2 linked regions of the Nitratidesulfovibrio vulgaris str. Hildenborough genome follow. The protein of the gene in region 1 interacts with the protein of each later gene in a pairwise test. Links are inferred from orthologs where the notes say so. Each region holds a gene or a part of one and is shown in the gene's direction. Other genes may lie near its edges. The genes, in order: ndk and DVU_RS01800.

Region 1 (5,983 bases):
GCTTGAACGCGACAACCAGTTGCGCATGGCATTGCAGTTCGTGAAGCGGCTGCCCGCCTTGAAGGAAATACGCTAGAAGGCATACCGGAAGACGGTGTGCGAGACGCAGATACGGAGGGGCGCGGGTGACCGCGCCCTCCTTCCGTATGGGATACCATGGCCGCCAAACGCCCGCAGAAGAAAAGCAGCACAGCCAAGGGAGACGGCACGTCAGGCCGTTCACGCGGCAGTGGCACCAAGTCTGGCACCCGCAAGGGAAGCAAGACCCCCGCAGCTACAGAGAAGACCCTGACGCGACTTGTCATCGTCATCATGGGGGTGCTGTGCCTCGTCTTCACGGTCATGGCCGGGTACTGGCTGTGGCAGGGCGGGGCTGATGCCACACGGCCCGTACCCCCCTCGAAGACCGAACGTCAGAAGACCCCCGCGGCAACCTCTCCCGCGAGGCCGACGCCAGCGCAGCCTTCCGCCACAGCCGGGAAGGTGCAGTCGGGTGAAGCCTCAAGGACGACCGGTAAGGGCGTACACGCCGACGCGCAGTCTGATGCCTCGACACCGGGTGGGGACGCGGACAAGGCCGCGCCGTCCGTGCCCCGAAACGCCACTTCCGACGCCGTGGACGGTGAGGGCGCGGTGCGTGCCCCGGTCAACGCCGGGGCCTTGCCCTACGAGGAATCCCTCGACGCCCCGCTGGAAGAAGGGGTGAAGCAGGTCGACTACGCGCTGGTGCAGACGCTGGTGCGTCTCGGCATCGCGCGGGAGAGGCTGCGCATCGCGAGCGTCGAGACACGCAACGAACAGGGCGAAAGCTACCATTTCCAGCAGATGACACTGGGTGTCGGCGACGCCCCCGACCGTTTCGTCAAGGCGTTCGTCGAAGCTCTTTCCGTATGGGCCGAGCGTGCGCAGATGCGCAAGAAGGCCGATGACCTCATTGAGGTCTACGTGGGCGGGGTGCTCACGCATGAGATCACCCTTTCGTTGTATGAGTCGGTGGAAGAGCCCCGTCCCGGAACCCCGGTGGAAGGCGCGTTGCTTGCCATCGTCATCGATGACATAGGCGAGAGCATGGGGGCGGTGCGTGACCTGCTGAAGCTCGACTACCCCGTCACCTTCGCGGTGTGGCCCAGAAGCTCGCATGCGCGTGAGGCTGCGGAGGCGGCACACCGCGCCGGACGTGAGGTGATGATCCACCAGCCCATGGAACCGCTCAAGTATCCGTCGGTGAAGCCGGGGCCGGGTGCCATCTATGTACGGATGGGCAGTGACGAGATAGAGGCGACGCTGCGGGACAACCTCGCCCGGGTACCCCACGCCGTGGGCCTCAACAACCATATGGGGTCGCGTTTCACGCAGGACACCCGTGGCGTACGCGCCGTATGTGACGCGCTGGAGGGCAAGGGGCTCTTCGTGCTCGACAGCGTGACGCATTCCGGGTCGGTCTTCTATCGTGAGGCGCGCAAGGCAGGGTTGCCCGCCGGAAAGCGCAACGTGTTCCTTGATGTCATCCACGACAAGCGCAACATCATGTTCCAGCTCGACAAGGCGGCGCGCGTAGCCCATGAACAGGGCGTGGCTGTCGCCATCGGGCATCCTCTCGCCGAGACAGTGGCGGCACTCAAGGAGTGGCAGCGTACGCGCGACAAGTCGGTGCGTATCGTGACCATGCGTCAGCTGCTTGATGCGGAGACGACTGCGCGCCGATGACAGGTGCCGGAGAGACGGGCCATTCCCGGATGCTGTGCCGGGTGCTCATGCCAGAGGCCGATGCAGATGGCGATGCAGCTGTCGGGCGTTGTGGGCGACGCCGGACGCCGACGCCGGATGTGGCGGCCTGTGCGACATGACCTGCGCGTGAACGGCGGGTGTCCGGCGTGAGGTGTAGAGGCAAGCCACTGGCACTACGGTTTTGATCAGATGTTTCATGCCCTCCGGCGGTGTGCCGTCGCCGGATTCTCCCCCCTGCGGGTGGGGGGATAGCGAATCATGTCACCACAAGGCGACGGGTGCGCCGTTGAGGAGCGGAACACCTATACCGCTGATGTCGAGGACGTCGATGATGCCGTTGATGTCGGGCAAGCCGACTGACGTGCCGCGTCGACCGGGTCGCATGTGTGGTGATGTACGGGCGTCACGGGCGGGAATCCCGTTGCGCCCCTGTAACGCACAGGTGAATGGCACCTGTGTGCAACCCCTAGCGGACGACGCGTCCTGTTCCGTTGACGCGGGTCGTCCGAACTGCAAGTGGAGGTAGTACCGTGGTTGAACGTACATTTTCGATCATCAAGCCCGACGCCGTAGAGCGCAATCTGCAGGGCGAGGTCCTCGCCATGATCCAGGGCGCAGGGCTCAAGGTCGTCGCCATGAAGATGATCCATCTGACCAAGGCGCAGGCCGAAGGCTTCTATGCCGTGCACCGTGAGCGTCCCTTCTTCGATAGCCTGACCACCTACATGTGCTCCGGCCCGGTGGTCTGCTCGGTGCTCGAAGGCGAGAATGCCATCAGCCGGTATCGTGAAATCATGGGGGCCACCAACCCGGCCAATGCCGCGGAAGGTACCATCCGGAAGAAGTACGCCGTGAGCCTCGAGGCCAACTCGGTTCACGGTTCCGACGCCCCTGAAACCGCCGCGTTCGAGATCTCGTACTTCTTCAACGCGCTGGAGATCGTAGGCTAATGCAAACAACACTCGGCTGCATAGGTTGCGGCAACATGGGCTCCGCCATTCTGCGCGGGCTTTCCGGACGTGAAGGACTGCGTCTTGTCGGCTGCGACCCCACGGGCGCCAAGCTGGCTGCGCTTGCCGACGCGGGCGTCGAAGGGGTGGCTGACATCGCCGCCGCCGTGCGCGCTTCGGACATTGTTCTCGTGGCCGTGAAGCCGGGTCAGGTCGGCGCGGTGCTTGGTGCGGCCATGCCGGAACTCGATTCCGGCAAGGTCGTGGTCTCCATCGCCTCGGGCGTGTCCGTCGGCTCACTGCGTGAGATGAGCGGCGGGCGTTGTCCTGTGGTGCGCGTCATGCCCAACACCCCCGCCATGGTGGGGGCGGGCGTCTTCGCCCTGTGCTTCGAGGACGCGACCCTCGATGAGGTACGCCGCACTCTCGTGAAGGAGCTTTTCGAGGCGCTTGGCCGTGTGCTGGTGCTGCCTGAAGAGAAGTTCAACGCCTTCACGGCGGTCGTGGGCTGTGGCCCGGCCTATGTCTTCCATTTCATGGAAGCCGTGGTCGAGGCTGCGGTGACGCTGGGCTTTCCGCGTCATGAGGCGACGGACATGGTGGTCGACCTCTTCGCCGGTTCGGTGAAGCTGGCTGCCACATCAGGTACGCATCTCTCTCTGCTTCGCGAGGCCGTGTGTTCGCCAGCGGGCAACACCATCGCCGCCATGAACCAGTTCGACAGGGATGCCGTGCGCGGACGCATCATCGACGCCATCCTCGCCGCCTACAGGCGTGGGCAGGAGATGGAACGCTAGAGCGTCGGGTGCGGTGCATGTCCATGCGCCGTCCATGTGATTGAAAGAACGCCCTCCGTCGCAAGACGGAGGGCGTTCTCGCAGGCATGGCAATGGGTTCCGGTTGCATCGGCGTCAGGCCGCAAGAGGGCACGGCCCGATCATCTGTGGCCAAGGGCCGGGACGGGGTGTCTCCCTGCCGTCCCCTGCGGGGGACCCTGAATCCCTCCCGCAGTCAGCACCCAGCGCGTTACACAGGGGCGTTGAATCAGGCCATATGGGGATGTCTCGCCGCTGACCTGTCGCCGCCCGGTCTGTGGTGGCGGGCTGTCCCGTGTGTGAGGGGGCGTGCTACATGAACAGGTCGGCGTCGCTCGGTGTCCTGTCCCACTGTATCTTGCCGCGACTCTTCTTGAATTTGCGCAGCAGCACGTAGACCGCCCCGGCACCGCCGTCGGTAGGCTGTGCCGTGCAGAAGGCGAGCACCACCCGTTTGAACGGGTCGCGGGTAAGCCACGATTGCAGCTTCTCACGCAGGATGCCGAGGCCATCCGGCGAATTGCGACCACGTCCCGGAATGACCAGCACGGTACGCAGCCCCTTGAGATAGGCCCCGCGAAAGAAACCGACCAGCGACTGGTAAGCCTGCAAGGCGTTCAGCCCGTGCAGGTCAAGGTGCGCTTCGGGGCTGTATTGCCCGGCGCGAAGCTTGCCGATGGTCAACTCGTCCAGCCCCACCACATGCCCTTCGAGGTATTCTTCCGTGTACTCAAGGGCGAACTCGATGCGTCCCTCAAGGAAGTCCTGCACGGGGTCGCGTCCGGAGGTCGCCGCCTTGCCCGGTGTCACGGCGGGGGGCACTTCGCGCCCCTTGCCCGACAGGGGCGTGATGCCGCGCATGGCTGTGGCGAACGACATGTCATCGTCATCATCGCCGGATGTCGCGCGGGTGGGGTGTTGCGTCCCGTGGTCGCTGACGGCATGGCGTGAACGTTCACGCACGTCGAGGCGTCGCTGCGAGGTCTTCACGTCGGGATGGCTGGCAGGGCCTTGGATTGGCTGTCCATGCGGGGCTTCCGGCAGCAGGACGTCCGCATCCGCTTGCTGTGCATTCTCGCGAAGCGACTTGAACGCCGGGTGCTGCCCCAGTGCGAAACTGCCCTCATCTGCGGGCTGGATGCCAGCCTTGTCGCGCAGTGCGGCTTCCATGGCGGGCGTCGGACGACCATGGGCGTCACGGGCACGGGGCGTCCCCTCATGGCCGGTGGGTGTGGCCGGATTGACGGCGCCGGAAGCAGGCTGGGGGGCATGGGGCGTACCTGAAGCGCCGCCCTCTCTGTGTCCCTTGTTCGTCTTGCCGCCCTTGCCGGGTGAAGGTGCCTTGCCGGAAGGGGCATCAAGACGCTGTACGCCGCCCATGGCTGCGGCGAAGGCTTCGGATTCGTCGTCGGGGAGGGCGACCGAATGGCGTGCTGGTTCGGGTTTCTTTTCCGCAGAGGCGGTTCGCGCATCGCGAAACTGGCGTTTCTGGAGGGCGCGGAAGGGATTGGTGTCGTCTATCGGCGTATCGTGCTTGGACATGACAGGCTCCTGTAAGAGCGCGATTGTTCATCCGCCGGGGGGCGCATGTCAAGACGGCGCGTGCTGTGAGACGATGGCAGGGGGATGGTGAAGGGATGGCGGAAACGTACGCGCCCTGACGCACTCTGCACAGATGGACGGTCGTGCGCGTCATGGAGGCGTGGGTGCATACGTTGAAGCCGAGGGGGGCGCCGTAAGGCGCGGGGCCAGGCACGGAGGCGGGCACGGGGCCGGGTACGGGACCGGACGCAAAGGGCGGCCCGCCTGTGCGGGCCGCCCCGGGATGAGCGAGAAGAGACGGGTTATGCCTTGGCGGCGTCCAGCCCCAGCGCCGCGTCGATGACCGGACGCAGTGCCAGCGCGGTGGGGCGTTCGGGGTGATGCTTGATGTACACCCATCCCTCGTCACCGCTGCGGACGACCTGCGGGTCGAGGGGCAGCGCGGCGAGGAAAGGTACGGCCATCTCCTTGGCGAGGGCTTCGCCGCCGCCTTTGCCGAACAACTCTTCGATGTTGCCGCATTGCGAGCAGACGATGCCGCTCATGTTCTCCACGAGGCCGAGTACGGGAATGCCTATCTCGGCGCAGAAGCCGAGGGAACGGCGTACGTCGTCGATGGCCACGGCCTGCGGCGTGGTGACCACGAGGGCGTGGGCACCGGGGTTGAGCAGCTGTACGGCGGAGAGAGGTTCGTCACCCGTGCCGGGAGGGCAGTCGACGATGAGGTAGTCGAGGTCGCCCCATTCCACATCGCCGACGAGTTGCTGGATGAAGCCTATCTTGACCGGTCCGCGCCAGATGACGGCCTGTTGCCCGTTCGGCAGAAAGAAGCCCAGCGACATGACCTTGAGGTTGTCACCCCACATGACGGGCTTGATGAGGTCGCCCTCAACATCCACCTTCGACTGGTCGAGGCAGAGAAGGCGCGGGATGCTCGGGCCATGCACG
Region 2 (5,916 bases), 2.0 Mb from region 1 along the record:
GACCCCCCTCAGGGAATCGCTTGCGATGATGTCTATCTGTGTACGCAGACGCTGGCTTGCCGAGAAGTCGTCGTCGCTTTTGCCGTCGTCAGCCATTGAGGTGTAATCGCCACTGTCAAGCCATGAAAAATCGATGGCCCAAACGCCCTTGGCCTTGATGTCTGCCGCATGCGCACCAGAGTAGGCTCCTAAAACGAGCCCGCACGCTACAAGTATGGCAGCTACACGTTTCATTTGCAGTCCTTCCTTCTTTACAAGGGGTGTAATAATCCTGAAACCCGATGCAAAGTTAATTTAAAGCAAATGAGCCATCAACAGATCAAAATCATCTTGAACTGGCCACATGACGCGCAGAGCATCTTGATAATATTAACGTAATTGTCATTATTTTTGATAATTACCGGAATATTCGCAAAATACACTGTAATTAAAGATATATTTTTAAAAAACTGATAGAACGATTGTACATTTATGTATAGTGACATACTGCACAGGCCGCCACATACTCGATAAAAAAATCACAAAAAAATGTATCGATGTTACCAATGCAACATAAAAACCACTCCATGCTGCAAGCATTTTACTGAAAAATGTTGCATTCGCAACATCAAATCAATAAAATGTTGCATTCGCAACGCTGAAAAAATACACACGTTGCATTCGCAACATTCCTGCTCAACTATGTAGATATATTCTGTTTCACCAGAAATGCACCGATTCTGGACTTCTGTTCCCTTCGGCAGCCCTTTCAGCCACCACGCATCCTTCACAACCCTCCGTGAGGCTGACCGACGACACTCCCATGAAAGACAACGCTGCTGCACCTCAGACCCTGCCACGTTCCCCTGCAAGGGGCTGTGCCTTCCCGCCGCTACCCCCAACCGATGTATTCACGGCTTGCGTCATGCCCCCTCCCCACTCCGCCGGACAGGAGAAGCCATTCCCAGACGACGCCGGACATCCCCTTTGCTGAACGCCATGCGGCAGAATCGCGCACCGCCTCCCGCAGGACAGCCACCTTCGAAGGGCATCAACTGTCTGCGCCTCTTCCAGCAGCAGCCTGCCCCGCGACATCGTTACGGATGAGGACCGACAGCGGTCGCCCCACCGGGAGACGGGGAAGAGAATGACGGGGGCAGTATGCATGAGTGGCTATCGGCGGGGGTGTGTCATTGCCCCCATGTCCACGCCGTGGGGCGTGCGATGTGGACAGGGTTTCCGCGTGACACCCCTTACAAACGAACGAGGCGCACAACGCTGTGCGCCCCGGCAGATTCTGAAGCAACGTGCTCAACTTGCGTGACGCATTTTCTCAACTTGTGTGACACCCGACAACCCTCACAGCGCACGCACAGCCAAAGCCCATGCACGACGCGAAGGACATGCTCGCAGAGCACAAAAAATGGGAGAAATGACAACAGGGACGAGGAAGCAACAAGACACCGCCGCATACGCGAAAAGCGCGTATGGGGTGTTCCCATACGCGCTTGCGATTCTGGTTGCGGGGGCAGGATTTGAACCTACGACCTTCGGGTTATGAGCCCGACGAGCTACCGTGCTGCTCCACCCCGCGACATGTTCCGGACATCCGCCAGAAGGCGTCTCTCGTCCGGGAAGCGGAAACTATGCTTGTGCCTCTCCGATGTCAACAAGGAATTTCAAAAAAGCACATTTTTCTTTTCCGGGTGCGAACACCAGGGGGGATGCAACCGCCCTCTAGGGTTTCAGCACATTGAGTTCAGCCGCGAAGCCGCCTTCCCCGGCAAGCCGCACAACCACATAGCCCCCGGAAAGCAGCGTTCCGGGGTTCACCACCACCGTACGCCCAATGCGGTCGACACCACGCGACTCGTGGATGTGCCCGCACACGCATACGTCGGGCTGCACCTCTTCGATGAACTCGCGTACGGCGGTACTGCCCACGTGCCTGTCTCCCACCCTGTCGCACAAGGTGTGGTGCGGGGGATTGTGGGAAACGAGCAGCACACGTCGCAGCCCCCGTTCACGAAGCGTCCTGTGGATGTCATCCAGCCATGCGGAGAAGCGCGATTCCGGGAATTCACTGGGCGTACCGAATGGCGTGAAGGTGGACGCCCCCACCCCCACGATGGCGGCACCGGGTGCGACCTCGCGCACAGAGGCGTGCAGGTTCCACCCTCTGGTCTCAAGCCATTCCGTCACCTCGCCCCTGTCCATGTTGCCTATCTGGGCGAGGACGTTCGGATTGACGCGGGCGACAGCCTCCAGAGAGCGTTCAGCCTGTTTGATACCGCCGCCCACGGTGATGTCGCCTGTCACGATGACCCCTGTGGCATCCGCAAGTCCCGGCAGTTCTTCAAGCCGCGACACATTGTCGTGGATGTCACCGAACGCCAGCCACCAGAGTGTGCTTTGCATGGCATTGCCTTCCTTGCTAGTAGTAGTGCGCCCGGCGAAACGACCGGGGAACATGTGACGAGGTCACGGGATACGCGACGCCGGTGCCATCGCTTCATTCCAGGATAACACCGTGGGGAACCGCATCGGAGACGCCCCGCGGGCTTATCGTCAGGTCGTATGCACCATGTCAGGTGTCCGCTGCGTAAGCCTCGCCATCAGTGAGCCGCTGATGCCACTGTAGCGCATGCGTTCGCGTTTGACAAAAGTCCCCGTGCCGACAGGCTGTTGCGACAACACCAGCGCCGCATGACACGCACCATCCACGACCGGAACGCGCCATGACCCAACCACGAAGCACCTCACCGGCATCTCCGGCATCTCCCGCATCAGCTGGCAATGCGACACGGAAGCCGCGGCATGACGCGAAGGTGACCGCGGCACACTCCGCAGCGACGGCACCTGTGGACCCATCTTCGGCATCGGGTACTTCCGCTCAAGCCACAGGTGGCGATTCTCGCGCGACAGGTGACAGCCCCCCGGCACCGACTGGCATACCGCCCGCCCCCTCTTCCATCATCCGCGGCGCGGCTGCGCAGGACATGGCAACCGCCAAGACCGCCCTGCGGCGGGAGATGCTGCAACGGCGACGCGACCTCGACAGGGAGGAGGCCCAGCGTCACGGCGCCTTGGCACAGGCGGCCCTGCTTGCCCATCCGGCATGGGTCACGGCACGGCAGGTGGTGCTCTACGTCGCCGTCCGCAACGAACTCGACACGGACCTGCTACTGCGCACCGCGTGGGAGGCGGGCAAGGAGGTTCTGCTGCCCCGCTGCGACCCCGCCTGTTCCGGCGTCATGTGCCTTGCCCCGTGCCTCTGTGCCGCCGACCTCGGCCCCGGCAGTCATGGCATTCCCGAACCCTCGCCCCTGCGCTGCCCGCCTGTCGACCCGCAGTCCCCGACCTTTGCGCCCGACCTCGCCATCATCCCCGGCGTCGCCTTCGACAGACAGGGCAACCGCCTCGGCTACGGCGGCGGCTACTACGACCGTTTCCTCTCCACCCCCGGCATGTCCGCGACGCCGCTGGTCGGCTTCGCCCATGCCTTCCAGATTGTGGACGCCCTCCCCGCCGAAGCGTGGGACCGTCCCGTGAACGCGCTCTGCACCGAGGAGGGCCTCATATGGCTATGACGTGGATACCTTTCGCCTTTCCCGGCGTGCCAGCCGTCCGTTGCGCCTTCCACACGCGGTGTGGCGGGGCCTCGCAAGACCCGTGGGGAGGCGGCAACATCTCCCTCGAAGTGGGCGACGCCCCGGAGGCTGCCATCGCCAACCGGCGTGAGCTTTCATCGTCGCTGGGGCTGGACGGCTGGGCCGAATGCCGTCAGGTGCACGGCGACGTCATGGTCTTCGACCCCGCCCCCCTCGACCTTGCGACACCGCCGCAGACGGAGGCTGACGGCCTTGCCACGTCGCGCCCCGGCCTCGGCCTCGTCATCAAGACGGCGGACTGCCAGCCCGTGCTCATCGCCCATGAAAGCGGCCGCTACATCGCCGCCCTGCATGTGGGCTGGCGCGGCAACCGCATCGACTTCCCCGCCAGCGGCGTGCGCGCCTTCTGCGACCGTTACGGCCTTGCGCCCCGCGACCTGCTGGCGGTGCGCGGCCCCAGTCTCGGCCCCGCCGCCGCGGAGTTCGTCAACTTCGACAGTGAATGGGGCGACGACTTCGCCCGCTGGTTTCGCACCCGCGAACGCACCATGGACCTGTGGACGCTCACCCGGCACCAACTGGCGCAGGCGGGACTTGCGCCCGAACGCATCCACGCCCTCGACCTGTGCACGGGCACACTGGCCGACACGTTCTTCTCGTATCGCCGCGAAAGGGTCACGGGCAGGCAAGCCAGCATCATATGGATAGACCCCGCCCTCGCATGACGCCCCGACCGCTGCGTACCCTGCTTGTCGACAACCGCGACAGCTTCACGTGCAACCTCGAGCACCTGCTGGCGCGGGCCACGGGAACGCCCCCCGTGGTGTTGCGCCATGACCGGCTGCCCGAAATGCAACCGGAGGCCCACGACCTTGTGGTCATCTCTCCGGGCCCCGGTGCGCCGGAGGAATATCCCGGCTACGGGCGCGTCATCGACAGTCGCGTCCCCGTGCTGGGCATCTGCCTCGGGATGCAGATACTCAACATGCACTTCGGCGGGGTCACCGCGCCCCTCGACGGCTGCGTCCACGGCAAGACCGATACCGCCCTCTTCGACGACGGACGAACCTTCACCGTGGCACGCTACCACTCGCTGCATGTGGTGACGCCCGGCGAGGGACTGCGGGTATGCGCCCGCACCCCGGCAGGGCTGGTCATGGCCCTGCGGCACGAGTCGCGGCCCCTCATGGGCTATCAGTTCCACCCCGAATCGTTCCTCACGCCTGACGGCGTGACGCTCATCCATCATGCGCTGCATACTCTCCGACTGCGTTGACAGTGCCACCTTCGCCCGTCTCGCCCTCGCGCTGGCACGCGAAGGGGCGGACATGCTGCTGTGTCACCCTGCCCCCGACGGCGGCGGGATGCCCCCCGGCTGGACGGCATCCGATGCGACGTCGCCCGCCCGTCCATGCTGCCTTGTGGGATTCGACGTGGCTGGCGAGATATCGCCTCCGCCCGACGGAGACCTCACAGACCTCCATGCCTTCTGCTTCGGCGACGGCACGCAACAGGTGCGCATCGCCTCCGACGTGCCACGCCTCGCCTTTGGCTGGCTTTCCTACGGGTGGGGCATGGCGCTGCACGGCATCGCCTCCGCAAAGCCTGCCGAGTCGGGATACGGCGTGCTACGCCGCTACCACTGCCTACTGCGCTGGTATCCGCATGGCGGCGACCTTGAAGCCGAGGTCTCGGCAACGGGACAACGCAGGCTGCCCATGCTGCGTCGCCTGCTTGATGCGCTACGCACGGAAGAACGCGCCCATACGCTTACGGAGACACTGACGGAAGAACACCGCGAGGCTGGTACGGCGATGCGACAGGAGAAGCAGGGAGCACCCCGGGCAGCAGCGACCGGCAAGGGAAGCGGGGGAGATGGGGGCGACAATCCCTACGGGGACGTCAGGAACCACGGGGAAGGCAGGGGCTTGTCCGCGGCGCCGCGAGACGGCACCGCGCCGGGCGACGACCTCGCCCTCGCACTGGACGAACTTGTCCCGTCGCTGGATGCCACGACCTACCCGGATGGGGTACGGCAGGTGCTGGCTGCCATCCGCAGGGGCGACACCTACCAGCTGAACCTCACCTCACGCTTCACCGCCCGCCGCCCCGGCATGGACGCTGCGGCCTTCCTGTTGCGCCTGTGGCAGCAACGCCCCACCCCTTTTGCCGCCTATCTGCATGCGGGACGCCATCGCATACTCTCCCTCTCGCCCGAACGATTCCTGCGTGTGGGGGGGGGTGAGGTACTGGCCCAGCCCATCAAGGGAACGCGCAGCTTCGACCCGGCGACCACCTCGCCCGGAGAACGGGCACGCCTCGAAGC

Evidence for each region.
Region 2: the proteins of ndk (region 1) and DVU_RS01800 interact in binary tests that used the Escherichia coli proteins (3 or more experiments, as listed by UniProt). The link is inferred for Nitratidesulfovibrio vulgaris str. Hildenborough from one-to-one orthologs.

The regions. Positions count from the first base shown.
Region 1 is NC_002937.3:2,426,085-2,432,067, reverse strand. What follows is about bases 1,144-3,968. They hold ndk (nucleoside-diphosphate kinase), read left to right. Parts: upstream 1,144-2,258; coding sequence 2,259-2,678; downstream 2,679-3,968. Other genes in these bases: DVU_RS10935 (Smr/MutS family protein), read right to left, coding at 3,806-3,968; proC (pyrroline-5-carboxylate reductase), read left to right, coding at 2,678-3,475; DVU_RS10950 (hypothetical protein), read right to left, coding at 1,990-2,181; DVU_RS10955 (divergent polysaccharide deacetylase family protein), read left to right, coding at 1,144-1,707. Also shown: DVU_RS10960 (S41 family peptidase), read left to right, coding at 1-76; more of DVU_RS10955, read left to right, coding at 157-1,143; more of DVU_RS10935, read right to left, coding at 3,969-5,035; DVU_RS10930 (Mrp/NBP35 family ATP-binding protein), read right to left, coding at 5,338-5,983. UniProt on the Escherichia coli protein: Major role in the synthesis of nucleoside triphosphates other than ATP. The ATP gamma phosphate is transferred to the NDP beta phosphate via a ping-pong mechanism, using a phosphorylated active-site intermediate.
Region 2 is NC_002937.3:412,730-418,645, reverse strand. What follows is about bases 2,016-4,773. They hold DVU_RS01800 (5-formyltetrahydrofolate cyclo-ligase), read left to right. Parts: upstream 2,016-2,978; coding sequence 2,979-3,569; downstream 3,570-4,773. Other genes in these bases: DVU_RS01790 (aminodeoxychorismate/anthranilate synthase component II), read left to right, coding at 4,312-4,773; DVU_RS01795 (polyphenol oxidase family protein), read left to right, coding at 3,560-4,315; DVU_RS01805 (metallophosphoesterase), read right to left, coding at 2,016-2,397. Outside these bases: DVU_RS01815 (outer membrane homotrimeric porin), read right to left, coding at 1-234; more of DVU_RS01805, read right to left, coding at 1,717-2,015; more of DVU_RS01790, read left to right, coding at 4,774-4,866; DVU_RS01785 (anthranilate synthase component I), read left to right, coding at 4,838-5,916. UniProt on the Escherichia coli protein: Involved in the removal of 5-formyltetrahydrofolate.